Regions from separate parts of the Ruegeria sp. BHSC026 genome, predicted to be linked through region 1. Evidence: riboswitches for the same ligand, from Rfam matches in the RefSeq annotation. Region 1 holds a riboswitch; the other holds the start of a gene.

Evidence for each region. Region 1 has a riboswitch for cobalamin ahead of AC2FME_RS13555 (CbtB domain-containing protein). Riboswitches for the same ligand answer to the same signal wherever they lie in the genome.
Region 2: it holds a riboswitch for cobalamin, as region 1 does, so the genes downstream of both, AC2FME_RS07690 (hypothetical protein) here and AC2FME_RS13555 (CbtB domain-containing protein) in region 1, are expected to answer to the same signal.

The regions. Positions count from the first base shown of each region.
Region 1 covers NZ_JBXWRV010000011.1:9,682-24,187, forward strand. Annotated here, with positions in the region: gene AC2FME_RS13510 (precorrin-2 C(20)-methyltransferase) at 1-361, shown strand, start outside; gene cobJ (precorrin-3B C(17)-methyltransferase) at 358-1,110, shown strand; gene AC2FME_RS13520 (cobalt-precorrin-6A reductase) at 1,083-1,832, opposite strand; gene cbiE (precorrin-6y C5,15-methyltransferase (decarboxylating) subunit CbiE) at 1,831-3,030, shown strand; gene AC2FME_RS13530 (cobalamin biosynthesis protein) at 3,027-3,395, shown strand; gene cobM (precorrin-4 C(11)-methyltransferase) at 3,392-4,186, shown strand; gene AC2FME_RS13540 (cobyrinic acid a,c-diamide synthase CobB) at 4,179-5,495, shown strand; gene cobA (uroporphyrinogen-III C-methyltransferase) at 5,492-6,220, shown strand; gene cobF (precorrin-6A synthase (deacetylating)) at 6,213-6,956, shown strand; cobalamin riboswitch at 7,000-7,208, shown strand; gene AC2FME_RS13555 (CbtB domain-containing protein) at 7,245-7,415, shown strand; gene AC2FME_RS13560 (CbtA family protein) at 7,420-8,118, shown strand; gene AC2FME_RS13565 (hypothetical protein) at 8,183-8,677, shown strand; gene AC2FME_RS13570 (DUF1636 family protein) at 8,665-9,009, opposite strand; gene AC2FME_RS13575 (DUF302 domain-containing protein) at 9,154-9,615, shown strand; gene AC2FME_RS13580 (thiamine pyrophosphate-binding protein) at 9,695-11,314, shown strand; gene AC2FME_RS13585 (CaiB/BaiF CoA transferase family protein) at 11,301-12,485, shown strand; gene AC2FME_RS13590 (DeoR/GlpR family DNA-binding transcription regulator) at 12,616-13,431, opposite strand; gene AC2FME_RS13595 (Na/Pi cotransporter family protein) at 13,599-14,506, shown strand, end outside.
Region 2 covers NZ_JBXWRV010000004.1:285,066-299,571, reverse strand. Annotated here, with positions in the region: gene AC2FME_RS07740 (microcin C ABC transporter permease YejB) at 1-939, opposite strand, end outside; gene AC2FME_RS07735 (extracellular solute-binding protein) at 941-2,851, opposite strand; gene AC2FME_RS07730 (c-type cytochrome) at 3,021-3,530, opposite strand; gene AC2FME_RS07725 (prephenate dehydratase) at 3,650-4,483, shown strand; gene AC2FME_RS07720 (SRPBCC family protein) at 4,504-4,971, opposite strand; gene nudC (NAD(+) diphosphatase) at 5,010-5,993, opposite strand; gene AC2FME_RS07710 (bifunctional 2',3'-cyclic-nucleotide 2'-phosphodiesterase/3'-nucleotidase) at 6,171-8,057, shown strand; RNA gene ffs (signal recognition particle sRNA small type) at 8,098-8,194, shown strand; gene AC2FME_RS07700 (alpha/beta hydrolase family protein) at 8,257-9,114, opposite strand; gene AC2FME_RS07695 (TetR/AcrR family transcriptional regulator) at 9,198-9,770, shown strand; cobalamin riboswitch at 9,799-10,013, shown strand; gene AC2FME_RS07690 (hypothetical protein) at 10,101-10,508, shown strand; gene AC2FME_RS07685 (protein-tyrosine phosphatase family protein) at 10,512-11,015, opposite strand; gene AC2FME_RS07680 (DNA polymerase III subunit gamma/tau) at 11,172-12,926, shown strand; gene AC2FME_RS07675 (YbaB/EbfC family nucleoid-associated protein) at 13,013-13,357, shown strand; gene recR (recombination mediator RecR) at 13,404-13,997, shown strand; gene AC2FME_RS07665 (TetR/AcrR family transcriptional regulator) at 14,111-14,506, shown strand, end outside.

The DNA.
Region 1 (14,506 bases):
GCGCGACGTGGTGCCCGTCGAGGTGGTGCCGGCGATCACCGGCATGTCGGGCGCTTGGACGGCCTCGGGTGATCCGATCACCTGGGGCGACGACATCCTGACGGTGCTGATGGGCACCCTGCCCGAAGAGGTTCTGGCCGACCGAATGGCGCGCACCGACGCGCTGGTGGTTATGAAGATCGGCCGCAACATCGACAAGGTGAAACGCGCGCTCAAAACGGCGGGCCTGTTCGACCGGGCCTGGATCGTGGAATACGCGCAGATGCCCAACCAGACCGTCCGCAAGCTGAGCGACGCCTGCACCGAGGTCACGCCCTATTTCTCGATCATCATCGTGCACGGACAGGGGCGGCGGCCATGAACGGCTGGGTCAAGATCGCCGGGCTTGGCCCCGGAAACGAGGCGCTGGTGACCCCCGAGGTGACCGCCGCCTTGGCCGATGCGACTGATGTGGTGGGCTATATTCCCTACGTCGCGCGGGTGGCTGAACGGCCGGGCCTGACCCTGCACGCCAGCGATAACCGGGTCGAGATCGACCGCTCGCAGCACGCGCTGCGCATGGCGGCCGAGGGCAAGCGGGTGGTCGTGGTCTCGTCGGGCGACCCGGGCGTGTTTGCCATGGCTGCCGCCGTGTTCGAGGCGCTGGAAAACGGCCCCGACACCTGGCACGAGATCCCTGTCGAGGTTCTGCCCGGCATCACCGCCATGCTGGCCGCCGCGGCCCGGGCGGGCGCGCCGCTGGGCCATGATTTCTGCGCCATCAACCTCAGCGACAACCTCAAGCCCTGGGCCGTGATCGAGAAACGCCTGCGGCTGGCCGCGCAGGCCGATTTCGCAATGGCCTTTTACAATCCCCGCTCGAAGTCGCGGCCTGAAGGCTTTGTAAAGACGCTGGAAATCCTACGGCAGGAATGCGAGCCCGAGCGTCTGATCCTGTTCGCTCGCGCCGTATCGCGCCCAGACGAGGCGATCCGCATCGCGACCCTGGCCGAGGCAACGCCCGACATGGCCGACATGCAGACGGTGGTGATCGTCGGCTCGTCGCTGACCCGCGTCATCGACCGGCCCATCGGCCCCATCGTCTATACTCCAAGGTCCACGCCGGAATGAGCCAGCCAGTCCAGAACCTGCGGCACGCTTGTCAACTCGACCCGGCGGGGCAGCCTGGGCCGGTCGATCATCAGCACCGGGATGCCCAACGCTCGCGCGGCGTCCAGCTTGGCGCGGGCCCCGGTGCCGCCAGCGTTCTTGGACACCACCAGTTCGGTTCGGTGCCAGCGCATCAGCGCCGTGTCGTCCTGAACGGAGAACGGCCCGCGCGACACGACGACCTCGCAATCGGCAAAGGGCAACGCGCCGGGTTCATCGACCAGCCGCAGAAGATAGTGATGCTGGGGCTGCGCCGCGAAATCATCAAGATGCATGCGCCCCACCGCAAGGAACACCCGACGCGGCGGCCCGGCCAGCGCGGCAACGGCGCTGGCGATGTCGGGCACGCGTTGCCACCGGTCGCCGGGCGCGGCCGTCCATTCCGCGCGGGTCAGCGCGGCCAGCGGCGTCTGCGTTTGCTGGCAGGCGGCGATGGCATTGCGGCTCATCTGCGCGGCAAAGGGATGGGTCGCGTCGATCACATGGGTCACGCCGGTGTCGCGGATATGACGCGCCAGACCCTCGGGCCCGCCAAAGCCACCCACGCGCGTGGGCAGCGGTTGCGGCCGCGGGTTGTCGACCCGGCCCGCATAGGAATAGGTTGCCGCCACACCCAAATCCGCCACGGCGCGGGCCAATGCGTTGGCCTCGGTCGTGCCGCCAAGGATCAGGAGGTTGGGCATGTCTGAAACTCCGTGGCTGACCATTCTGGGCCTGGGCGAGGATGGACTGGATGGACTGTCGGCCGCAAGCCGTCAAGAGTTGGAGCGTGCCGAGGTCATCATGGGCCCGCCCCGGCACCTGTCACTGGTTCCCGAAACCGGCGCCGAACGCATTGCGTGGCCTGTGCCGTTCGCTGACGGGCTGCCTATCCTGCAGGGGCTGAAGGGTCGGCGCACAGTGGTGCTGGCCTCGGGTGATCCGTTCTGGTTTGGCTCCGGGTCGGTGATCGCGCGCAATTTCGCCCCCGAAGACTGGGTGGCACGGCCGGGGCAGTCGACCTTCTCGCTGGCGGCCGCGCGGTTGGGCTGGCCGTTAGAAAGCACTGCCACCTTCGGTCTGCACGCCGCCCCCCTGACCCGCCTGCGTCCGCATCTGTCCCGCGGCCTGCGCGCCATCATCTTGCTGCGCGACGGTGCCGCGGTGGCCGAGTTGGCCCGCTATCTGACCGAGACCGGGTTCGACGATACGACCCTGCACGTGATGGAGGCCCTCGGCGGCCCTCGGGAACGCGCGCGCAGCATGCCCCTGACCGAAGCCCTGCTGGGTTCGTTCGAGCATCCGGTCTGCGTTGCGCTCGAGGTTTCGGGCGACGGGCGTGCGCTGCCGTTGGCCTCGGGCAAACCCGACGAGATCTTCGAAACCGATGGGCAGATCACCAAACGGCCGGTGCGCGCGCTGACCCTGTCGGCGCTGGCGCCCGCTCGGGGCGAGCATCTGTGGGACATCGGCGGCGGCAGCGGCTCGATCGGCATCGAGTGGCTGATGTGCGACCCGTCCCTGACCGCCACCACGATCGAGCCGCGCGCAGACCGCGCCGCGCGCATCCGCACCAATGCCGACGCGCTGGGACAGGATCGGTTGCAGATCATCCATGGCCGGGCGCCTGACGCGCTGGACGGCCTACCCTTGCCTGACGTGGTGTTCATCGGCGGCGGGCTGAGCGACGCGCTGCTGGACTGGCTTGCGGCCAACCTGCCCTCGGACACCCGGCTGGTGGCCAACGCCGTGACACTGGAAAGCGAAGCAGTGCTGAGCCAATGGCACGCCAAGCTGGGCGGCGACCTGCTGCGGATCGAGCTGGCGCAGGCGGGCGACCTCGGCCCCCGGCGTGGCTGGAAATCGGCCTATCCGGTCGTTCAGTGGAGCGTGACCCTATGATCGTAGCCGGGCTTGGGTTTTCGTCCACCGCGACCTGCGCCAGCCTGCGGGCCGCGTTCGACCGCGCCACCGCCGGGCACGCGGTGGACGTGCTGGCCACCGCCGCCGACAAAGCCGGCCACCCGGCGCTGGCCGAATTTGCCGCCGCCTGCGCCCTGCCCCTGCATTTCGCGGACCCGGCCGATCTGGCCGGGCAACGCACCCTCACCTGCTCGCCCCGCAGCCGCGCCAGTCATGGCACCGGCAGCGTGGCCGAAGCTTCCGCCCTTGCCGCCGCCGGACCGGGCGCGCGGCTGCTTTCACCCCGACAGATCTCGGACGACCGGCTTGCCACCTGCGCGGTCGCCATCGGAGGACAGACATGACCGTTCATTTTATCGGCGCCGGACCGGGCGCCGCCGACCTTCTGACCCTGCGCGGACGCGACATCATCGCCGCTTGCCCGGTGTGCCTGTATGCCGGGTCGCTTGTGCCCGAGGAGATCCTGGCGCACTGCCCCGAAGGCGCGCGCATCATGAACACCGCGCCGATGGATCTGGATCAGATCATGGCTGAAATCAAAACCGCCCATGACGCCGGTCAGGACGTGGCCCGCCTGCATTCGGGCGACCTGTCGGTCTGGTCGGCGATGGGCGAACAGATCCGACGCCTGAAACAGATGGGCATTCCCGTCAGCGTGACCCCCGGCGTTCCGTCCTTTGCCGCCGCCGCGGCCGCTTTGGGCACCGAACTGACCCTGCCCGGGCTGGCACAATCGGTGGTGCTGACGCGGACCCCGGGGCGCGCCTCGTCCATGCCCGAGGGCGAAACGCTGGAAAACTTCGCCCGCACTGGCGCCACACTGGCCATCCACCTGTCGATCGGCAATCTGGACAAGGTAGTGGCTGACCTGACCCCCGCATATGGCGCCGATTGCCCCGTGGCCGTGGTGTACCGCGCCAGCTGGCCGGACGAGCGGATCGTCCGCGCCACCCTGGGCACGTTGAAGGAATCGCTGGACGAGCGCATCTCGCGCACCGCGCTGATCCTGGTCGGGCCGGCGCTGGCCGGTGAAGGATTCGACGAAAGCTGTTTGTATTCAAAGACCTATGACCGCCGTTACCGCCCACAAAGCGCCGACAGCCCGTGGTCGAGCTGGAGTCACGGAGATGACTAACCCGCCCGGACTGCTGATCTCGGCCCCATCCTCGGGGACGGGCAAGACCACGGTGATGCTGGGCCTGCTGCGCGCGCTGGCCGAGGACGGGCTGACCGTGCAACCCTTCAAGAGCGGGCCGGACTACATCGACCCGGCCTTTCACCGGGCGGCGGCGGGGCGGGCCTCGTTCAACCTGGACAGCTGGGCGATGGGCGCGCCATTACTGGGCGCGATTGCAGCGCAGGCCAAAGGCGCCGACATCGTTGTCGCCGAAGGATCGATGGGCCTGTTCGATGGCGTCGCCAAGCCGGGCGAACTGGGCCATGGGTCCAGCGCCGAAACCGCGCTGCGCATGGGTTGGCCCGTGGTTCTGGTGCTGGATGTGGGCGGTCAGGCTCAGTCGGCTGCGGCCACGGCGCTGGGGTTTCGGATGTACAACCCCGACCTGCCCTTTGCTGGCGTGATCCTGAACCGCTGCGCCAGCCAGCGCCACGAACGCCTGACCCGCCTAGGGATGGAGCGCGCGGGCCTGCCGGTTCTGGGCGTTTTGCCCCGGCGCGGCGACCTGACCCTGCCCGAGCGGCATCTGGGCCTGATCCAAGCGGTCGAGCACCCCGATCTGGAAAGCGCGATTGCCGGATACGCGGCCTTCCTGCGCGCGCATGTGGATCTGGAGGCGATCAAGCGGGCGGCCTCCTCGGGCCCGATGGGGCCGTCGTCGGCCGCGCTGCCGCACCCTCCGGCGCAACGGATCGCGCTGGCCCAAGACGCGGCATTTTCCTTTACCTACCCGCATCTTCTGGAAGGCTGGCGAGCGGCCGGGGCCGAGATCCTGCCGTTTTCTCCGCTGGCGGACGAGGCCCCGGCCCCGGATGCCGATCTGGTCTGGTTGCCCGGCGGGTACCCCGAACTGCACGCCGGAACCCTGGCTGCGGCAGAGCGGTTCCTGACCGGCTTGCGCAAACATGCCGAAACGCAGCCCGTGCATGGCGAATGCGGCGGCTACATGGCCTTGGGCCAAGGGCTGATCGACAAGGACGGCACCCGCCACCGGATGGCCGGGCTGCTGGGCCTGGTCACTTCGTACGAAAAGCGCAAATTCAACCTGGGCTATCGCCGGGCCGAGTTGCTGGCCGACATGCCCGGATTCTCTGCTGGAACCGCGCTGCGGGGGCACGAGTTCCACTATTCTTCGATCGTCGAGCAGCCCGATGCGCCCCTGGCACGGGTTTTTGACGCCGAAGGCGCCGAAGGCCCACAGACCGGATCGCTCCGCGGGCATGTCACCGGTACGTTCTTCCATCTGATCGCAGAGGCCAGCGCATGAACGGTTTCGTTTCCTTCATCGGGTCCGGTCCCGGCGACCCAGAGTTGTTGACCCTCAAAGCCGTGGACCGGCTACAAAAGGCCGACGCGGTGCTGTTCGACGATCTCAGCAGCGGGCCGATCCTGAGCCATGCGCGCAAAGAGGCCGACCTTGTGGGCGTGGGTAAGCGCGCCGGGCGGCCCTCGCCCAAGCAGGACCACGTCAGCCGCCTACTGGTGGAGTACGCCCAGACCGGCCAACGAATCGTGCGGCTGAAATCGGGCGATGGCGGCCTGTTCGGGCGGCTCGAAGAGGAACTGGTGGCCCTGCGCGCCGCCGGGATCGCATACGAGATCATTCCGGGCATCCCCTCGGCGATTGCCGCGGCTGCCGCGGCAGGCATCCCGCTGACCCGGCGCCTGACCGCGCGGCGGGTGCAATTCGTCACCGGCCACGATGTCAGCGGCAAGCTGCCCGAGGACCTGAACCTGCCCGCGCTGGCCGACCCGAGCGCGACGACGGTGGTGTTCATGGGCAAGCGCACCTTTCCCATGCTGGCACGGGTTCTGCACACGCATGGGCTTCCGCTGGACACCCCTGCGCTAATGGCCGAATCGGTTTCGACGCCTCAGCAATCGTTGCACCGGTCCACCGTCGGCGCCCTGGCCGAGCGCCTAAACTCCGAGATCGGTACCGCGCCGGCGCTGATCCTCTATGGTCCGCTGGCGGAGAGCGACGATGATTGATCTGGTCTTGGTCGGGATCGGCACCGGCAACCCCGATCATGTGACGCTTCAGGGCGCGCAGGCGATCCGCGCCGCCGATCTGATCCTGATCCCGCGTAAGGGCGCCAACAAGGCCGATCTGGCGGGGGTGCGCGAGGAAATCATCCGCAAGGTCACCGACACACCGCCCCAAATTGCCTATTTCGACATCCCCGAGCGCCGGTCACAGGACGGCTACCTGCGCGGCGTGGATGAATGGCACGACGCAATCGCCCTGCGCTGGCAGGAGGCGATGGCTCGGCACCCCGAGGCACGCACCGTCGCCCTGCTGATCTGGGGCGACCCGTCGCTCTATGACAGTTCGCTGCGAATCGCGGCGCGGCTGGACCCGCAGCCAAACACCACCGTGATCCCAGGCATCACGGCGCTGCAGGCGCTGACGGCGGCCCATGCCATGCCCATCAACGAGATCGGCGCGCCTTATCTGGTCACCACCGGCCGGCGCATCCGCGACGAGGGCTGGCCCAGAGACGCGCATACGGTTGCGGTGATGCTGGATGGCGCGTGTTCGTTCCAGACGCTGAACATGGCCGATTTTGACATCTGGTGGGGGGCTTACGTGGGTATGCCCGAGCAGATCCTGATCAAGGGTCCACTGGCCGATGTGGCCGACGAGATTCTGCGCACGCGCACCGAAGCCCGCGCCCGGCACGGGTGGATCATGGATATCTATGTCCTCAAAAAGCGCGGGATTTGACGCGAAAGGTCGCAAATGGCGATTGCGCCATAGCGGCATTCACGTCTAAATGGACGGGTCTGGTCCTGCCGGAGACATCCGGATGCTAAGAGGGAATTTGGTGCGGCCTGCGCGCAGGTCAAATCCAAAGCCGCCCCCGCGACTGTAAGCGGTGAGCCCTGTTCAACCAGCCACTCCCGATCCGTTCGGGGGGAAGGCGAACAGAGGCGCTGACCCGCAAGCCAGGAGACCTGCCAGGCGAACAATGAAACACCGGCCGTCGGGTGCGGCGGCACAGGAGGACAGAAAATGACGACACAAACGCAAACCGCATCAACGGTACGCGCCGGCATGCTTTCGGCAGTGTTCGCGGCGGCCTTGGGCCTGGGGATTATTACCGTGGCCGGTCACGTTCAGGCATCGGCGCTGCATGACGCCGCCCATGACGTGCGCCACGCAACCGGCTTCCCCTGCCACTGAACCAATGTTCAGCCGCATTCTGACCAGCGCGTTGTTCGCTGGTGCCGCAGCCGGGTTGATCGTCGCCCTGCTGCAGTTGCTATTCGTGCAGCCCGTGTTGCTACACGCTGAACTCTATGAATCCGGGGAGTTGGTGCATTTCGGGGCCGAGGCCGTGTCGGCCCATCCCGAGCTGCCGGGCATGTTCTCGGACTTGCCCCGCGATGGGCTGAGCGTGGTGTTCACCATGCTGACCTATACCGGCTATGCGCTGGTTTTGGTCGCCCTGATGTCGCTGGCCGAGGCGCTGGGCCACCCGGTTGACGGGCGCACGGGCGTGTTGTGGGGCCTGGCCGGTTTCATCGCCTTTCATCTGGCGCCGGGTTTCACCCTGGCCCCTGAGGTTCCGGGCGTAGCCGCAGCCGATGTGTTCGCGCGGCAAATCTGGTGGTGGGCAACCGTCGCGGCTGCCGTGGTGGCGCTGTGGCTGATCGCCTTTGGTGGCAACATCGTCAGCTATCTGGTCGCGGCCGTGCTGCTGATGGCCCCGCACCTGATCGGCGCGCCGGAACCCGACGTGTTCACCGGGCCGGTTCCGACCGAGATCGGGGCCCTGTTCGCCGCGCGCGCCTTCGGCGTGGGTCTTGCGGCCTGGGTGCTGCTGGGTGCTTTTGCCGGGTATTTCTGGCAAAGCGAGGGCAAGCGCGTCGAAGCCGCGGCCTGATCCCCGAAATCCCACGATCCGCCGGCGACCAACTGGCGGATCATCTGCTTTTCAAGGAAACAAGATGACACGCTCGCTTGCACTATTTGCGATCGGTCTGGTCTTTGGCGGGGGCGCCGGGTTCGTGCTGGCCGCAGCCAACGGCGTCACCTTCGACGGTCACGACCATACCGACCCCGCTCAACACGGCGGCCATCACGTCGAGGCCACGGCCCATGATCACAGCACCGCCATCAACCTGCCCGCCGGACCGGATGCGCCGGGGCTGGAGATCGCCGTCACCCCTGACCCGATGGCGGGTTGGAACCTGCATGTGGTGCCAAAGAACTTCCACTTCTCTCCGGAGAACGCCTCATTGGCGGACAGGCCTGGCGAAGGCCATGCGCATGTCTATGTGAACGGCGTCAAGCTAGCGCGGCTTTATGGTAACTGGATGCACCTTCCGGACCTGCCCAAGGGAGAAGCCACCATTGAGGTCTCGCTGAACGCCAACAGCCACAGCCCGCTCGCCGTGGATGGGGTGCCTGTCAGCGCCTCGGTCACGGTTCAGGTGGACTGAAGCGCAGGGATCCGCGCCCGCAGACACAAGCGAAGCCGCCCGCACGGCCGGGCGTCCTCGATCCAGCCATTCGGGCTGTTCAGAATGGTCCGGCAGGTCGCCGCAATGTCATCGGCATCGGCAACCGGATCGATCCCCGAAAACACGTAAGACGCCAAGCTTTCCCCCTGAATCGCCACCACGGTCGGTTCATTGCAGCCACTGAAACAGGCGTGCTCGGCGATCTCGACCTGCCCGTCCAGTCCCGCAGCGCGCAGGGCTTCCAATACGGCCTGTCGCTCGGCCGGCTGGTCGCGCTCGCCCGCGCAGCTGCTGCAGATCAAAACACGCATGCCCCTCGCCTGCCTTTTCCGTTTCACACTGTCGCTTGTGCGGGTTTCGCACCCCCGGCGCAAGCCCGCCGCCCACGATATTGTGACTGTACGCATGCAGGATTTCGGGAAGACTTGGGCCACCCACGACCTGGAGAGCCCGTGATGAAACCTCTTTTGTTTTTCCTCGGCCTGCTGGCGCTTCCCGCGCTGGCGGCCGATATCGAACCCCGGCCCGGTTGGGCCGTCTACCCGACAGCCAAGGCCCATGACGCGCTGGTGGCCGACACGATCGCAGCGGTCAAGGCAAACGGGATGGCCGTGGTCACCCAGGCCGGGCCGACCAAGGCCGCCGCCGCGCGCGGCATCACCATTCCTGGCAACCGGGTGATCGGCGTCTTCAACAACGACTATGCGGTGCGGGTTCTGGAACAATCGGTGCCCGCGATGATCGAGGCGCCGATCCGCCTGTATGTCACGGAAAACGAGGACGGAACCGCTACGCTGTCCTACAAGACGCCCAGCCTGGTCTTTACCCCTTACACCGATGGCACCGGCGCCCTGACCGCGATCGCCGCAGAGTTGGACGCCAAGTTCGCCGCCATCGCCGAGATGGCTGTCAATTAGTCACACTGACGTGATGCGGCTTGCGCCGGCCCGGAACCTCCGCAATCTGCTGCGCAACGGAACTTACGGAGCTTGTTCGATGCAGGACCTGTCCCCCCGCGCTGCGGACCTTCTGGCGAAACGGCTGTACGAGGCCGGGTGCCGCCACGCTTTCGGCATGCCCGGGGGCGAGGTATTGACCTTGGTCGATGCGCTGGAAAAGGCCGGGATCACCTTTCACCTGACCAAGCACGAAAACTCCGCTGGTTTCATGGCCGAGGCGGTGCACCACCGCGACGGCGCGCCAGCGATTCTGGTGGCGACTCTGGGGCCGGGGGCAATGAACGGCATCAATGTCGTGGCCAACGCGCTGCAGGATCGGGTGCCGATGATCGTGCTGACCGGCTGCGTCGATGCCGACGAGGCGCTGACCTATACCCATCAGGTCATGGATCACGCGCAGGTCTATCGCTCGATCACCAAGGGCACGTTCACCCTGACGGCCATGGGCGCCGACATCATCGCCGACAAGGCCGTGTCGCTGGCCACCCAGCCGCGACCGGGGCCGGTGCATATCGACGTGCCGATTTCCGTCGCCGATACCCGGGTGTCGGTCACCAAACGCCGACGGCTGACCCGGGCCGCCCGCGTCGCGCCCGAGGGGACATGCCTGGAGAAGGCCCGCCGCTGGGTGGCCGAGGCCGAGCGTCCGCTGGCGATCATCGGGCTGGACGTGCTGTATGACGACTCGCGCAGCGTTGTGCGGGCGTTTCTGGAACATTTCGGCATCCCGTTCGTCACGACCTACAAGGCCAAGGGCGTGGTGCCCGAGGATCACCCGCTGTGCCTGGGCGGTGCGGGCCTGTCGCCCCTGGCCGACACGCTCCTTGTGCCGCTGGTCGAACAGGCCGACCTGATCCTGTGTCTGGGCTACGACCCGATCGAGATGCGCCCAGGTTGGCGCGAGATCTGGGACCCGGACGAGAAACGCGTGATCGACATCTCGGCCGTAGCGAATGACCACTACATGCACCAGGCGGGGCTGAACCTGGTGGCCGATACCGGCGCCACGCTTGAGGCGATCGCCAAGGGCAACCCTGCACGACCGACTTGGCCCCAAGGCCAACCGGCGCAGGTCAAGGCCGCATTGGCTGCGGCCTTTCCGACCGATGACGACTGGGGCCCCGCCGCCGTGATCGCCGAGGCCCGCGACACCCTGCCCCCCGAAACACTGGCCACCGCCGACAGCGGCGCGCACCGCATCCTCCTTAGCCAGATGTGGCGATGCTCCGAAGCGCGCGGCCTGATCCAGTCGTCGGCGCTGTGCACGATGGGTTGCGCCGTTCCAATGGCGATCGGCTTGAAACTGGCCGAACCAGACCGACCGGTGATCAGTTTTTCCGGCGATGCCGGGTTCCTGATGGTGGCCGGTGAGTTGTCGACCGCCGCAGAAATGGGCGGAAACCCGATCTTTCTGGTCTTTGTCGATGCCAGCCTGGCACTGATCGAATTGAAACAACGCCAGCGCCAGATGGGCAACCGGGGCGTAGATTTCGACCGGCATGACTATGCCGCGATGGGCCGGGCGTTCGGCGGCAACGGCCACACCGTGCGCAACCGCGCCGAACTGCGGGCGGCGCTGAAGGCCGCGATGGCCGCCGACACGTTCACCGTGATCGCCGCCGAGATCGACCGCGGAGGCTATGATGGCCGCATCTGAAGGGCCGCTGAAGGGCGTCAAGGTTCTGGATCTGTCGCGCATTCTGGCCGGCCCGACCTGTACGCAGCTGCTGGGCGATCTAGGCGCTAGCGTGATCAAGGTGGAAAATCCGGCCACCGGTGGCGACGACACCCGCCAGTGGGGGCCGCCCTATGTCACCGATGCGGATGGCAACCCGACCGATCTGAGCGCCTATTTCATGGCCGCGAACCGCAACAAGAAGTCCGTCGCCATCGATATCGCCACGCCAGAGGGGCAGGAACAGATCCGGCGGCTGGCTTCCCATGCCGACATCTTCATAGAAAACTTCAAACCCGGCGGGCTGGCCAAATACGGGCTGGACCATGAAACCCTCTCGCGCGACTTTCCGGGGCTGATCTACTGTTCGATCTCGGGCTACGGCCAGACCGGCCCGAACGCGGCCAAGCCTGGCTATGACCTGATGGCGCAGGGCTATGGCGGGATCATGTCGCTGACGGGCGAACCGGACGGAGCCCCGATGAAAGTGGGCGTGGGCATCGCCGACGTAATGTGCGGCATGTACGCGATCGTCGGCATTCTGGCGGCGCTGCGCCACCGGGATCAAACCGGCGAAGGCCAGCAGATCGACATCGCACTGGTCGACAGCCAGATCGCATGGCTGATCAACGAGGGCGTGAATTATCTGACCTCGGGCCAGGTTCCACAGCGGCGCGGCAATGGGCACCCCAACATCGTGCCCTACGATGTTTATGAAACCGCCGACGGCCACGTCATTCTGGCCGTGGGAAATGACAGCCAGTTCCGGCGCTTCTGCGGCTTTCTGAACCTCGATCACCTGCCCGACGATGCGCGGTTCGCCACCAACCCGGCCCGGCTGGAACACCGCGATGCCCTGAACGCGGTACTGCGGCCCGCGCTGCAGCGGCTGGACACCAAGGCCGTCATCGATGGCCTCGAGGCGCTGAAAGTGCCGGTCGGCCCGGTTCAGACGCTGGATCAGGTCTTTGCCTCGGACCAGGTGGCCGCGCGGCAGATGCAGATCGACATGCAGGCCGGCCCCGCCCCCGTCAGTCTGATCGGAAACCCGCTGAAGCTGTCCCGCACGCCCGTGACCTATCGAACGGCACCTCCGACCTTTGGGGCGGATACCCAAGCCGTCCTGGACGCGGACGACCCGTTCGAGGCATGACCAGGAACTGCCTTGATCGGGCATATGTGGGGCCATCGCCCCGACGATCACACTGAACTGGGCGCAAATTTGGACAACGGAAGTTTGGCGCGGCTCTGTGCGGCCCTTCTTGGACCAGAGCTTGCCGGTTTCAGCCAAAGTCCGCCAACACGATTTCCACGTTTGCAGCGTCGAGCGCCGCGCGCAACGGCCCCGTCGGCGCGGTATCGACCACGACGCTGTCCAAATCGGCCAGCGCGCCGGCGCGGACCAAACCCTTGCAGCCGAATTTCTGCGCATCGATCAGCAGGTGCCTGTTGGCCGCGCGCTGCAGCATCGTCCTCTTGATCGCCGCAAAGCCGCTGATCGCCTCCGACACCCCCTCGTCGGTCAGGCCCGTCGCGCCGATCAGGCAGCGATCGACATTGAACCGCGAGAGATACTCGAGCGTATCGGCGCCGATCACGGCCGATTCAGCCGGCAGGAATTCCCCCGGACAGAGGATCACGTCGGCCGCGCTGTCACCCAGCGCTGCGGCGACCGGAATCGAGTTCGTTATCACCGTACAAGACCGCCCCTGCAACGCCAGAGCGCGGGCCAGTTGAATCGTTGTTGACCCGGAGTCGATCATTACCGTGTCGCCCTCCTGCACCAGCGCAGCCGCCGTTTCCCCGATACGCGTACGCTCGGCGGCACGGGCGGCCGTACGCTCGTCAAGGCTGGGGTAATGGCCTTGCGACGCGGTCGAGGCCCCGCCATGCGCGCGCGCCAGCAGGCCATCCTTGGCGAGGGCGTCAAAATCCCGCCGGACGGTCTCGGTCGAGACGTTGAAGCTGCGGGCCAGATCGCTGATCCGGACATGCGGCCGCAATTTCAGCTCGAGCAGGATCTGTCGCCGCCGGTCTGATTTCTTCAGCCGGTCCTTTCCCTTCCTGGCGTCTTTCTGTTTTGCCTTGGTGTTTGACATCTTGAACTCCGGCCCGGTCAACATGGCAAAACTGTGGGCTTTCCAGCATTTTTGCAAATATTTTGTTGCAAAACCCTCAAATTGGTGGTGACACTTGCCAAACTTCGAGAATACAAACGCGGTTGGTCAACAATGCGCCACCAAAGACTGAAGCGGGCGACTTCCACATGATCGTACTTGCCACACATCTCGCGGCGGCGGTGGCGCTGCTGTTGTGGTCAGTCCGGCTGATCCGAACGGGCATCGAACGCGCCTTTCTGCCGGAACTGAAGCGTGGGCTGAAAACCTTGTCCGAACGCAAGCTGTCGGCCGCACTTGGCGGCAGCCTGACGGCCATGCTGATGCAAAGCGCGACTGCGGTGGCCCTGATCGGCGCGGGATTCGCCGTATCGGGGATGTTGGCGGCGCAATCGGCTCTGGCCTTGATTCTGGGGGCCGAGTTGGGCTCGGCCTTGATGACGCAGGTTCTGTTCCTGCCGGTCGAGGCGGTGATACCCTTTGCCTTGCTTGCGGGCGTGGTCACCTTCTTGAAGGCGCAGCGCCGCAAGACCAAACAGGTCGGCCGCATCGTGATCGGATTTGCCCTGGTGCTGCTGTCGCTTGGCATGATCCGCGAGGCCACCGCGTCGATCGGGGCCAACCCGATCGTCCAGAGCATTGCCGCCTATTTTGAGAACGATCTGCTCAGCGCCTATGTGATCGGCGCATTGCTGGCCTGGGTGATGCATTCCAGCCTGGCCTCGGTACTGACGTTCGCAACTTTCACTGCATCGGGACTGATCGCCGCCCCGGTCGCGGCCGCACTGGTGATCGGGGCCAATCTGGGCGGAGCGGTGATTCCGGTAGCCCTGCTGTGGGGACACGAGCGCCCGGCCAGGCTGGTGGTTCTGTCGAACCTCGTGGCACGTGCGGGTCTGACGCTGGTTGCCCTGACACTGCTGCTGGCCGGGATACTGAACATGGACATGCTCGCTGCTGCGCCGGGCCAGCAGGTTGTCCTGCTGCATATCCTGCTGAACGCCATCCTTCTGGTGGTCGCACTGCCGCTGACCGAACCTCTGGTTGCATTGGTCGA
Region 2 (14,506 bases), on a different contig from region 1:
GCCCAAACCATCCAGCGAGAATATCGTCTCGATGATGATCGACCCGCCGAAGAACACGCCGATGAACACCGCCGGAAAGCCGGCGATCACGATCAGCATCGCATTGCGGAATACGTGGCCGTACAAAACCCGCCGTTCACTCAGGCCCTTGGCGCGGGCAGTCATGACGTATTGCTTCTTGATCTCGTCCAGAAACGAATTCTTGGTCAGCAGCGTCAGCGTGGCAAAGGCCGAGATTGTCAGCGCGATGGTCGGCAGGGCGATGTGCCAGAAATAGTCGGCCACTTTGCCCAGCAGGCTGAGGTCTTCCCAATTATCCGAGGTCAGCCCTCTGAGCGGGAAGATCTGCCAGTAGGACCCGCCCGCAAACAGAACCAGCAGCAGGATCGCGAACAGGAAGCCCGGAATGGCATAGGCCACGATGATGGCAGCGCTGGTCCAGGTGTCAAAGCGTGAACCATCCTTGACCGCCTTGCGGATGCCCAGCGGGATCGAGACCAGATAAGCAATCAGCGTCGACCAAAGGCCCAGCGAGATCGAGACCGGCATCTTTTCCAGCACGAGGTCAATCACCGAAACCGAGCGGAAGTAGCTTTCGCCGAAATCCAGCGTCAGATAGTTGCCCATCATGTTCAGGAACCGCTCGATCGGCGGTTTGTCGAACCCGAACTCTTTCTCCAGTTCGGCGATGAATTCCGGCGGCAACCCGCGGGCGCCCACGTATTTGTCATCGAAGACGCCGCCGCCGGGTTCGGCACCGGCCCCGGCATCGCCCGATCCGGCAAAACCCGCGAACACATCGCCCTGCCCTTCGATCTGGGCGATAATCTGTTCGATTGGCCCGCCAGGCACGAACTGCACCAGCGTGAAGTTGACGATCATGATGCCCAGAAGGGTCGGAATGACCAGCAACAGGCGTCTAAGGATATAGGCGCCCATGTTACCGCAACGCGCCTGCCGCTTTCAGGGCCGCTTCCTTTTCCGGGTTGATCCACCACAGATCCAGATAACCCAGCGAATAGGGCGGCAGCTGTTCGGGATATTCATACATGTCGTAGTAGGCCGTCCAGTATTCCGCGATATACCCGTCGGGGATGATGAAGAACTCGTACCGCAGGGCCCGGTCAAGCGCCATCAGCGCCGCGTCCTGCTCGGTCTGGTTGGTCGTGGCGAAAGACGCCTCGATGATGGCGTCCACCAGGGGGCTGGCAAGTCCGGCCGGGTTGAACAGGCTGAACGCGGCCTCTTTCGAGCCGTACATCTGGCTCAGCCCGCCGCCGGTGGACAGGAAAGCGCTGTAGCGGGTGGAATACACCATGTCGTAGTCACGTTCGCGGCTGCGCAGCGTATATTGCGCCGGGTCGACCTTTTCCGCCGTCGCGTCCACGCCGATGGCCTGTAGGTTCTGCACGAAGGTCTCGATCATCGTGGCCGTCGAGGTCGGCAGGTTGGAGGGGTACGGGATGTTCACCCGCAAGGTTTGACTCTGGGCGTTGCGGCGCACGTTGCCCTCGCCCACGGGCCATCCGGCCTCGTCCAGCAGCTTCGCGGCCTTGCGCAAGTTGCGCCGGTCGTTCAGCCGTGCCGGGTTCGATTGATGCACCGTTTCCACCGGCTGGATGAGCAGTTCCGGCGGCACCACGCCGCCCAGCGACTTCAGAAACTCCAACTCGGGACCCTGCGGGACATCCTTCGCCTCGAGCGGGGTGCCTTCGATGAAGGAATCACGCGGCGAGTTCAGACCGTACAGGAGCGATTCATTGGCCCATTCGAAATTGAACGCCAGCGCCAGCGCCTTGCGCACATTCTTGTCGGCGAATTGCGGGCGCGCCAGATTGAACACGAAACCGGACGGATTCGGCGGACTGCCGTCGGGGATCGCATCCTTCACCACATAGCCCTGCGCGACCTTGGGAAAATCATACCCGGTCGCCCACAGCTTGGGGTCGCTTTCGATGCGGAACGTGTATTCGCCGGCCTTGAACGCCTCGAAGGCCGCGGTCTGATCCGCAAAATACTCGACCCGGATGCTGTCATAGTTGAACCGCCCCTTGTTGAACGGCAGGTCCTTGCCCCAATAGTCGTCGCGCCGCTTGTAGACGATGCGCCGGTTGATGTCGTAGCTGTCCAGTTTGTAGGGTCCCGACCCCACGGCGACCTCAAGCCGCGGCTCGTCCAGGCGACGCGACGGGTCGGCCTCGAACCAGGCCTTCGAAAACACCGGGGTGGACCCCACCGTCTCGATCCGGCTGCGGGCGGTCAATTCAGGATTGAAGGTGAATTTCACCGTGTGGGTGTCCAGAGCTTCGGCGCCAGTGACCATGCGGCCCACGGCCTGCGCATAGGATGGCAGGCCCTGCTCGATGAACAGGCGGTGGCTGTAGACGACGTCCTCGGCCGTGACCGGTGTGCCGTCCCAGAAGGTCGCCTCGGGGCGCAGATGGAAGATGACCCAGTTGCGGTCGGCGTCATATTCCAGGCTTTCGGCCAGCACGCCGTAATACTGGCCAATGCTGTCATCCGAACTGTCGATCAACCGGTCGTATTGCAACGTGGTCAAAGCACCGGCCCGCCCCTTGCGGGAATAGGGGTTGAGCGAATCAAACGTCCCCGACGCCGCCAGCGACAGCTCGCCCCCCTTGGGCGCATCGGGGTTCACATAGTTCAGATGCGCATAGTCGGCCGGATAGTCCAGGTTGCCGAAATACGAATACCCGTGGCTGCGGATGATGTCGCCCTCATCTGCCACGCCCGGCACTGTCTGCAGCGCCATGATCGCCGCCGAAAGCCCCAACGCTGACGCCCAATGCCCAATACTCAGTACACGCGCGCCAGGTAAAACGGGTTTCATGCAGGTCATCCTTCGCGTTCGTCTCGGTTCCATGTCTGTCCACGCTAGCTAACGGGCCAGCGATGGCAGTTGCAAGTTTAGACTGCGTGAGCGCTTTGTGAAGATTTGTTGATACGAAAAAGCCGCTGCACATCGGCAGCGGCTTTCGCAAGTCACGGACCCTGACCAATCAGCCGCCGATCGTCTGCAGATAGGCGATCAGATCGGCACGGTCTTCAGGTTTTTTCAGGCCCGCAAAGCTCATCGAAGTGCCTTGGATATAGCCTTTCGGATTGGCCAGGAAGGCATCCAGTTCCTCGGGCGTCCAGTTGCCGCCATGCGACTGCATCGCGGCGGAATACCCGCCGAACCCTTCGGCCGATGCGATCGGACGGTTCACGACGGCGTACAGGTACGGGCCGGTGCCGTTCGCGCCCTTCTCGAGCTTGTGGCAGGCCGAGCACTTGCGGAACACCTTGGCTCCCTTTTCAGGATCGGCCGCGGCCAGCAGATCGGCAAAGACCACTTCTTCGCCGTCAGCGCTTTCGCCGGCGCTTTCCGTTTCGATCACATAGGCGGCCATTTCACCATGCGCGTCCGTGCTATACAGAACGTCAGCCCCCCATTTCGCCAGGAGGAAGAAAAGAAAGGCACCGAACAGGCCGGCTGCGGCCTTGGTAACTGTCATCGTGTCAAACATTGATCGCGAGTCCATTTCAGCTGTCTGCGGGGTGTCTAAGGCTTCCCCTTGCAAGAGGCAAGGTATAGACACCGCGACCAAACGCCCAATTCTGTAACTTGTTGCACGGAATCGACCAAATGACCAATCGCATCGCATTTCAGGGCGAACCCGGCGCCTACAGCCACGAAGCCTGCCGCATGGCCCGCCCCGACATGGAGCCCCTGCCCTGCCGCACCTTCGAGGACGTGATCGAATCGGTCCGGTCGGGCCAGGCCGATCTGGCGATGCTGCCGGTCGAGAACACCACCTATGGCCGCGTCGCCGACATCCACCGTTTGCTGCCGCACAGCGGGCTGCACATTATCGACGAAGCCTTCGTGCGTGTGCACATCAACCTTCTGGCGGTCCCCGGCGCAACGCTTGAAGACATTACCGAGGCGCATTCACACCTGGTCCTGCTGCCGCAATGCGCGGGCTTTCTGCAGGAACACGGCATCCGGGGCCGGGTCAGCCCCGACAATGCCCGCGCCGCGCGCGAGGTTGCCGAGGCCGGAGACAAACACTCGGCAGCCCTTGCCAGCGAACTGGCGGGCGAGATCTATGGGCTGAACGTTCTGGCTCGGCATATCGAGGACAATGACGACAACACCACCCGGTTCCTTGTCATGTCGCGCGAAGTGGACGAGACGCGCCGGGGTGCGCATGGCATGATCACCAGCTTCGTCTTCCAGGTCCGCAACATCCCGGCGGCGCTGTACAAGGCGCTTGGCGGGTTCGCGACGAACGGCATCAACATGACCAAGCTGGAAAGCTACATGGTCGACGGTTCCTTCACGGCGACGCAATTCTATGCCGACATCGTCGGCCATCCCGACGACCGCAACGTGCAGTTGGCGATGGACGAGTTGCAGCATTTCACCACGAATGTCGAAATACTGGGGGTCTATCCCGCCGCGCGGCCTCGGGGCTAGCGACTTGCGGCCGGGCGCCGTCAGCCCCCGTGCGCGTACCGGGTTTCCATTTCGCGGGCGAAATCACCCAGCCGCAACTGGAACTGGCGGCGAAACCGAGTTTTTCCCAGCTTGAACGATTGCAGCAACAGCCGTGCGGGCAAAGTCTGGGCGGCCAGCGACATTTCGATGGACAACCTCGTGTGCCGCTGCGACAGCGGCAGCAACTCGACCGTGGTCAGGCTGGTCATGCCCTTACCCGCGGCCACGAACCGCATCAGCGACGGGCGTTCGAACTCGGCCAGTTCGACCGACATGCGGCGCGTTCGACCGCGCACCTTGAATTCGGCATCCCAACAGGCGCCGACCCCGGGGGAAGGCGTATCGAAGGTCCGCCGCACCTCGGTCCCGCGCCGCAGGGCCATGCGTTCGAAACGCCCGAAATCCGCGACCATCTCGAAAACGTCCGAGATGGGGACCTGAATGTCTTCCTGTGCCGAAAACTGCATGTACGCCTTGATCGTTCGGTATTTTTGCCAGTGTCTCGCTAGTCCAGTGTATCCGCAAGCCAGTTGCGCAGAAGAAAATGCGCGATCGCGCCTTTTCGCGCCGGCATCAACCGCGGGTGTTCCCCGGCAAAGGCCTGCATCATGTCAGCGCGCGACACCCAGATCGCGTCTTCGATCTCGACCGGATCGATCATCAGCCGCTGCGACAGGGCCTGTGCCGCACATCCAAACATCAGCGAAGCTGGAAACGGCCAGGGCTGGCTGGCCAGATAGCTGACCGCACCGACCGGCACGCCGGCTTCTTCCATGACCTCGCGTCGCACGGCGGCCTCGAGCGTTTCGCCCGGTTCGACGAATCCGGCCAACAGTGAATACATCCCCTCGGGCCAGCCGGGCGAGCGCCCCATCAGCACTGCGTCGCCAAAGGTGACCAGCATGATGACCACCGGATCGGTGCGCGGGAAGTGCTGGGCGCCACATTCGGGGCAAGCCCGCTGCCAGCCGCCCTGTGCCGGGGCGCTGCGGGTTCCGCACCGGGCGCAGAACCGATGGGTTTCGTGCCAGCCGATCACCGCCTTCGCCGTCGCGGCGATTTCGGCATCGCGGGGCGACAGACGGGTCATGATGCGACGCAGCTCGGCAAAGACATGACCGGTGGGCAGGTTCGGATGCTGCTGCTCGGAGCGATCGACAAAGGCCCCGACTCCAGACAAGTCCAGCCCGTCGGCCGGCCAATCAGATATGTCGGCGGCAAACAAGGGCGCGCCCGCGTCGGACTTCCCCATGAAAACGGGCTGTTCGACGGCCCCCCCGGGGCCGCTCTGCACCAGAGCGTGGGTCATCGGCACCCAGGCCAGCTGATCCAGATCGCCGCCCTGCACCAAGATCTTGCCCCGCCACAGCAACAGGCAGCGCGACATCGGGTCCCTGCGGGCCGCCTCCAGTTCTTCGCCGTTGGCGCGAATATCAGCGGCACGGTGCAGCCCCGATCCGCCGAATGTAACCTGCTCTGCCCGTTTCATGTCCATGCTCCTGCGATTGGCTCAAGGGCTGCCACGACTGTCGGCCCAGCGCAATGCCCAAGCCAAGGCCGCCGTTCGGCACCGCCTGCAAAAAAGACACATGGATGCCCGGCAAATAAACGGATATTCTACCTTTCGGCGAACACGCATTTCAAACAACGCACAAAAGCAGAGCAGTTGAAAACAAAAACCTTGGCGCACCAAGCGCATGGCCAAGCGATCCAATCCGTCCTTCGCATCCTGGCGACGACGGACCTGCACATGAATCTGACCAGCTTCGACTATTACGCCGACCAGCCGGACCAGGCCATCGGGCTGACCCGCACGGCCAGCCTGATCCGCGCCGCCCGGCAAGAGGCCCGGCAGTCGGGCGCCGAAGTACTGCTGTTCGACAACGGCGACGCGCTGCAAGGCACGTTGCTGGGTGATTGGGCCGCCGACCAGCCCGGCCCTCAGCATCCGCTGTTGTCGGCTTTCGAGAAACTGGGCTATGACGCAATCGCGCTTGGCAACCACGATTTCAGCTTCGGGCTGCCCGTTCTGGAAGCCATCGTCGAACACGCGCCGTTTCCGGTGCTGTGCGGCAATCTCCGGCGCATTGGACGGGCGCAGGCCTGGCAGCCCTGGGTCGTACTAACACGTCGGATGCGGGTCGGCGGCCAAGAGGTTCCGCTGCGCGTCGGCGTTTTTTCGATCCTGCCGCCGCAGACCGCCCGGTGGGAAGCACACCATCTGGACGGGCAGGTCGAGGTCGCCGATTCGATTTCCACCGCCCGGACCTGCATTGCCGAACTGCGCGACCGCGGCTGTGACCTGGTGATTGCCCTTGCCCATTGCGGCCTTGGTGACGCCGAACCTGCCCCCATGTCCGAAAACGTGGTGATCCAGTTGGCCGCTCTGGCCGGCGTGGATGCCATCGTGGCCGGGCACACGCACATGCTGTTTCCCGCAGACGTCCCGGACCCGGTGGCCAGCATGGACCTGCAAAACGGTCTGATCCACGGCAAGCCCGTGGTCATGCCCGGAACCGCCGGAACGCATCTGGGCGTGATCGACCTGACGCTGGAGCGAGATGCGACAAGGTGGAAAATCGTCGCGAAATCCGGCCGACTCCGCTCTGTTCAGCCTGCGCAGCCGGATGCGGGGCCTGTGCCCGAAGACCCCGAGATGATGCAAGTGTTTCAAACCGGACACGCACGGACACGCCGCCGTGCGGCATCGCCGGTCGGGCGGACGGAGCAGGCCATGCACAGCTATTTCACTTTCTGCGGGCTGGATCGCGGCCTGGCCTTGGTCGCCGCCGCCCAGGCCGCAGCGCTGCGGCCGGTTCTGAAAGAGTCGAAGTTGGAAAACCTTCCGCTGCTGTCGAGCGTAGCACCGTCCAAATTCGGGGGTCGGGCCGGGCCACGCCATTTCACCGATGTTCCGCGGGGCGACGTGTTCCTGCGCCACGTGTCGGATCTGCATGTGTTTCCCAATGAGTTGCGCGCGGTCGTCGTTACCGGTGCGCAGTTGCGGGATTGGCTGGAAATGTCGGCAGCAGTCTACCGGCAAATCGACGGCGCCCGCGAAGCAGACCTGATAGACCCGCAGGCGACCGGGCACAATTTTGACGTTCTGCACGGGGTGACCTACAAAATCGATCCGTCATGCCCGCCGCGTTTCGACCTTGGCGGACACCGGACCGGTAACGAGAATGGGCGGATACGAAACCTTTGCCATCACGGCACCCCGGTTACGCCGGAACAGGCCTATGTCGTGGCCGTCAACAACTATCGGACCAATGGCGGTGGCAATTTCCCGATCCTGCGGCAAAATCCGGCGATCCAGATGCCGCGTATGAATATCCGCGCGATCGTCCGGGATTACCTGTCCGGAGCGCTGGAACGCGATCCGCTCGAAGATGCTCCGGCCAGCTTTTCCCTGACCGGTTTCCACGGGCGTGCGGCCGTGCTGCGCACCGGACCGGGCGCCGAGAAATACCTGGATGAACTGGCCGCTTTCAGCCCCGAGCCGCTTGGGTTGGACGACCAGGGCTTTCTCCGGATCCGGCTGTGGCCGTGACGGGTTGCCAAGCGCCTGCGTGATGCCTATATCGGCGGTCGAGAGGTTGGCGCGGGCAAGCGCCTCGCCAACCTGGTCAGGTCCGGAAGGAAGCAGCCACAACGAGCCCCGCTTGGGTCGCTGTCCAACCTCTCACTTGATGCCGTCATGGCACACTGTTTTCCGATCATTCCCTGATGCAGGGCCGCCGGACTGGTCGTCAGGCAATCAGCCGCGGCCAGATTGCGCGGCTGCGCCGGGCGAAGGCGCCGACATGGCCGACCTCGCGCAGGCCGAAGGCGGCCGGGGTCAATAGATGACGCCGCGCCGCAGGCCCGTACAGCTCGGCCAGCCGCCAGACCGCCGGCGGCGGAACCGTCTGATCATCCTCCAGGGCGATGACGTCCACCGGGGTCGTCATTCGGCCCCAATCGGCCGGCGGAAGCGTGTCGCCCAGTTCCGGCAGATAGCTGTCGGGTGACGTACACCACTTCCGCCACTGCCAATAGACCCCGGATGGCAGGTCGGACCCGAACCCAAGCATCCGCCCCGGCAGATAGCCCACCAGACGCACCAGAGGCGGCACATGACCATACCAGAACAGGCTCGCCAACCCTTTGTAGGGCCAGGGATGATCGGCCAGGGTCACCAGCCCCGAACACACGCAGATCATCCGGTCGATCCGGTCGATCCCGGGCTGAAGCGGCCCCAGCATCCCGCCGACCGAATGACCGATGACCCAAAGCTTGGCATCGGGATAGCGCCGCCGCATCTCGGCCTGCGCCGCCGGCATGTCCTTCAGCGCCCAATCGGCCATCGTGGCATCCGAGTCTTTCAGGCGCCGTTTCAGAGATGTCCCGAAATCGCGATAGTCATAGGTCAGGCAGGCCATGCCCCGTTCAGCGGCCAGCCACCGCGCGAAATGCTGGTAGTAGTCCCGCGGCACGCCGGTTGCCCCGTTCAGTACGACCGCGATTTCCGGCATGGCCATCGGTGCATAGAGCCGCGCCGACAGGTTTGCCTCGCTCGCCAAAAACTCGAAATCCTCGACTTTCACGGTCTGCTGCGAATCCAACATCCATGCCTCCAAGCGCTCTGGACCGATTGGTCTAATAATTTCATCTGGACCGATCGGTCCAGCCCTGTCAAGATGCGTGCAAGATGACCCGACGTCCGCAAAACACCCGCGATCGCCTGACCCAGACCGCCGCCCGGCTGTTCCAGCGCTCGGGCTACAACGGTGTCGGCCTGACCGAGATCCTGACCGAGGCCCGGGCGCCCAAAGGCTCGCTGTACCACCATTTTCCAAAGGGAAAGCAGGATCTTGCCCTCGCTGCGGCCAGCTGGGCTTCGGACGGGATGCGCGACATGATCGCGGCGGCGTTCAACGACGCGCAGGATTTCCGCGCAGGAGTCACCACCCTTTGCCACAAGATCGCGAAAATGTTCGACACCTCGCCGCAATGGGAGACCTGCCCGATCGCCGCCACCCTGTTCGAAAGCCCCGACAACCGGGCCTTCCGCGACCATGCCGACCGGCTGTACGAAAGCTGGATCGACGAGGTGCGCGGCCACGCGGAACGGTTCGGCGTCGCGCATCCTGACATGGCGGCCGACACCCTGTTCATCATGATGCAGGGCGGTTGGCAACTGGCGCGCGCGCGTCGGGATTCGAATGTACTGCGCCGGTTGCCCGAGCATGTCCCGTGGGACCGGTTCCAGCCGCGCGACTGAATGCGGCTTGACACGGCCCGACCCTGACCGCTAGCGATTGGGTGATGGTTCCCGCGCCTTCAGCCGGGATGAAAAGGGAACACGGTGCGGCCCCCCCGGGACAATCGGAACGGGCCAATGCCGGGACTGCCCCCGCAACTGTAGGCGGAGAGCGATGCCGAGATACCACTGACCGCAAGGTTGGGAAGGTCGGCAAAGCAACGACCCGCAAGTCAGGAGACCTGCCATCAAACGTGAAACCGAAACTCGGACGGGGTGTCCGGGCAGGGTCTGGCCGTGAAATCGGCTGTCCGCCCCGGTCCGCCCCGCCCAGCGCGCGGAGGGCGCATCATGATCTGGAAGACCAACACGCACGAATTTTCCGCAACCGTCTGCCAACGCACGGGCAGGACCTGCCCAGCGCTGGCGCATCTGGCCCGGTCGGTCGCGCAGGCGGTCGCGGCGGCCGACGCGGCAACCTCGCCCGATTTCCGGGTGGAAGGCAGCAGCGAACTGACCCATTGCACGCCGGGCTGCATGGCCCGCTTTGACGCTCGCGCCGACCTGATCCGGGTGTATTGCGGCGCACGCGCAGGGGCAGATACGCAAAGCCTGGACGCCTATGCCGACCTGATGTTCAATGATCAGGCCGATGCCTGCCCCGCGCAGGGGCTGGACACGTCACCCTGCGCGATGCTGCAGGCGGTCGCGCTCGATCCCACCACCCTGGCGGAACACGCCTTGCCGGCAGTCATCTGACGGTCAGTCCGGGGTAGCAACCCGAGCCGGCGCCACGGCCCAGAGCAACTGCGCCTCGGTTTCCACGGCGCAGGGGCGAACGGCCCGCAGGCGTTTGAGCGCCGGTTCCGGGGCTTCGCCACATTCGATCATCAGGCGCAGAACGGCCATGCCGGATCGTCCACAGCCCCCCCGGCAATGCACCAGAACTCGCCCGCCGCCGCTCAGCGCATGGCGGGCGGCGGCGCTGACTGGCGGCCACTGGCCGTCAAATTCATCCCCCGGCGCCGAAAAATCGGCGACCGGCAGATGCGCCCAGCGGCTAGCACGCCCTTGGATGTCCGATCCGAAATCGCCCGCCCCCACGGCGACCATCTCGGCCAGAGTCGTCATCGAGATCACAAGACCCGGCGCCCAGCCCCCGATCAGGTCCAGGTCGCCGCGGTAGTCGCCGCCTCCGCCGGGTATCGAGGTCAGGGCAAGCGAACCGCCCCCGACCTGCAGGGCATGAACAACCAGATTGGACATCGAAACCACCCCTCGGGAAACGCATCACTGAAAACTATTGGTCCAGTATGGCCCAACCAGCGCCACCGCCAAAGCGAAAAACCTGCACCGGCGCTGTGGACGCGGGGCACCGGGAACTCTACCCTGCATCGTCAGTACGAATCCGTCAGAGCAGACATGACCACACAGTCCAGCCCCGCCTATCAGGTTCTCGCCCGAAAATACCGCCCGGAAACCTTTGCCGACCTGGTCGGTCAGGATGCCATGGTGCGCACGCTGAAAAACGCGTTCGAGGCGGACCGGATCGCGCAGGCCTTCATCATGACCGGCATCCGTGGCACCGGCAAGACAACCACGGCCCGGATCATCGCCAAGGGCATGAACTGTATCGGCCCCGACGGCAATGGCGGACCAACGACCGAACCCTGCGGCCAGTGCGAGCATTGCGTGGCCATCATGGAAGGTCGCCATGTGGACGTGCTGGAAATGGACGCCGCCAGCCGCACCGGCGTGAACGACATCCGCGAGATCATCGACAGCGTGCGCTATCGCGCCGCCAGCGCGCGGTACAAGATCTATATCATCGACGAAGTCCACATGCTGTCGACCAGCGCCTTCAACGCGCTGCTGAAAACGCTGGAAGAGCCACCCGAGCATGTGAAGTTCATCTTTGCCACGACAGAGATCCGCAAGGTTCCGGTCACCGTGCTGTCGCGCTGCCAACGGTTCGACCTGCGTCGGATCGAGCCCGAAGTGATGATCGGCCTGCTGCGCAAGATCGCCACCGCCGAGGGCGCGGAAATCTCGGATGACGCGCTGGCCTTGATCACCCGCGCCGCCGAAGGCTCGGCCCGGGATGCGACCTCGCTGCTGGATCAGGCGATCAGCCATGGCGCCGGCGAAACCACCGCCGATCAGGTGCGCGCGATGCTGGGGCTGGCCGACCGGGGCCGTGTGCTGGACCTGATGGACATGATCCTGCGTGGCGATGCGGCCGGGGCCCTGACCGAACTGGGTGCGCAATATGCCGAGGGCGCCGACCCGCTGGCAGTGCTGCGCGATCTGGCCGAAATCACCCATTGGGTCTCGGTGGTGAAGATCACCCCTGACGCGGCAGAAGATCCGACCGTCTCACCCGATGAGCGCATCCGCGGACAGCAGATGGCCGAGGCGTTGCCGATGCGGGTGCTGACCCGGATGTGGCAGATGCTGCTGAAGGCGCTCGAGGAAGTCTCGGCCGCCCCCAACGCCATGATGGCCGCGGAAATGGCGGTGATCCGCCTGACCCATGTGGCCGATCTGCCCAGCCCGGAAGAGTTGATCAAGCGCCTTCAGGACAGCCCTCCGCCGCCCGTCGGCGGGCCGGGGGGCGGCGTTCCGGTCGCCGGAAACAGCGCCCCGCCCGTGACCGCGACGGCCTCGGCCCATGCGCCGGCCCCGCGTGGCGTGGGCGGCGCGCCGACGGCGGCGTTGGCCCAGGACGTGCAGACCGCGCTGGCGCGTTATCCAACTTTTGAGCATGTGGTCGAACTGATCCGCGCCAACCGCGACGTAAAACTGCTGGTCGAGGTCGAAAACGGCGTCCGCCTCGTCTCGTACCAGCCGGGACGGATCGAATTCACGCCCACCGAAAAGGCCCCCACCGACCTGGCCGCGCGGCTCGGGTCCGCGCTGCAGCGCTGGACCGGCAATCGCTGGGCGGTCTCGATCGTCTCGGACGGGGACGCGCCCACCATCGCCGAACTGCGCGACGCGGCCGAGCTGGCGCTGAAGGCCAAGGCCGAAGAACACCCTTTGGTTCAGGCGGTTCTGACACAGTTCCCCAAGGCCCGCATCACCCGGATCGAAACCCCTCAGGACCGCGCGGCCAAGGTCGAAACCGAAGCCCTGCCCGAGGTCGAGGACGAATGGGATCCATTCGAGGAAGACTAATCACCCGCGCAGAAGGCGCGCTGCCCTTGTGAAGGACGCAGACGGCCCGTATTTAGGCCGCAATTCGAATGACAGGAGACATACAGATGCTCAAAGGACTCGGCGGTCTGGGCGACATGGCCAAGATGATGAAATCCGCGCAGGAACTGCAGACCAAGATGGCGCAGATGCAGGAAGAGCTGAACACCATCATGGTCGTCGGCGAATCCGGCGCGGGCCTGGTCAAAGCCACGGCCTCGGCCAAGGGCGAGCTGAAAGGTCTGGACATCGATCCGTCGATCTTCAACAGCGACGACAAGGAAGTAGTCGAGGACCTGATCCTGGCCGCCATCAAGGATGCGCAGACCAAAGCGGCCGAGCGGTCGCAGGAAGAAATGGCCAAGCTGACCGAAAGCATGGGTCTGCCGGCGGACATCAAGCTGCCGTTCTGATCTTCGCCACTCAAACCCCCGCCGCCAAAGCCACGCAGGACAGGCCATGAGTTCGAACAGTGACATCGACGCCCTGATCGACCTGATGGCCAAGCTGCCGGGGCTGGGGCCGCGCTCGGCCCGGCGGGCGGTGCTCCACCTGATCCGCAAACGCGCCCTGCTGCTGACGCCGTTGTCGGACGCCATGCAGCAGGTCGCCGCCACCGCGCGCGAGTGCCTGAACTGCGGCAACGTGGGCACCACCGACATCTGCGACATCTGCAATTCCGAAGACCGCGCCACCGGTGAGCTGTGCGTGGTCGAAGACGTGGCCGACCTGTGGGCGATGGAACGCGCAGGGGTATTCAAAGGCCGCTACCATGTGCTGGGCGGAACGCTCTCGGCACTGGACGGCGTCGGCCCGGATGACCTGCGCATCCCCCGCCTGCTTGACCGGGTGACTGCCGAAAACATCACCGAAGTGATCCTGGCCCTGAACGCCACCGTCGACGGGCAGACCACGGCCCATTACATCGCAGATCAGCTGGAAGGACAGGTCCGCCTGACCTCGCTGGCGCAGGGCGTGCCGATCGGGGGCGAGTTGGATTATCTGGATGACGGGACGATCACCGCAGCGCTGCGGGCGCGGAAGGAACTGTAAGGCTTCGAAATCCGTGCACTTTCTTCGTGGGCGATGACCCGACGTTACGTCATCTGGATTTTCATCCATCATCCCACTAGACGACCGGTCTATTAACTGCCATCTCGTGACCCATGAGCACGCAACGCAAGGATACCCGGAAACAGATTCTGGCCGTGGGCCGCCGGCTGACCGCCGAACGTGGGTTTGTCGGCGTCGGCCTGAGCGACCTGCTGAAAGAGGCCGGAGTTCCCAAGGGCTCGTTCTACCATTACTTCGCCTCGAAAGAGGATTATGGCTGCGCGCTTCTAGAAAGTTTTGCCGACGATTACCGACAAGGGCTGGCGGACACGCTGAACAACCCCTCGCTGAACGCGCATGATCGATTCCTTGCCTATTTCCAGGGCTGGATCCGCAAACAGACCGGGCAGAACCCCGAAGAGCGCTGCCTGGTCGTCAAGCTTGCGGCCGAGGTTTCGGACCTGTCAGACAGCATGAGCGGTGTTCTGCAAAACGCCGTGGACGGCATC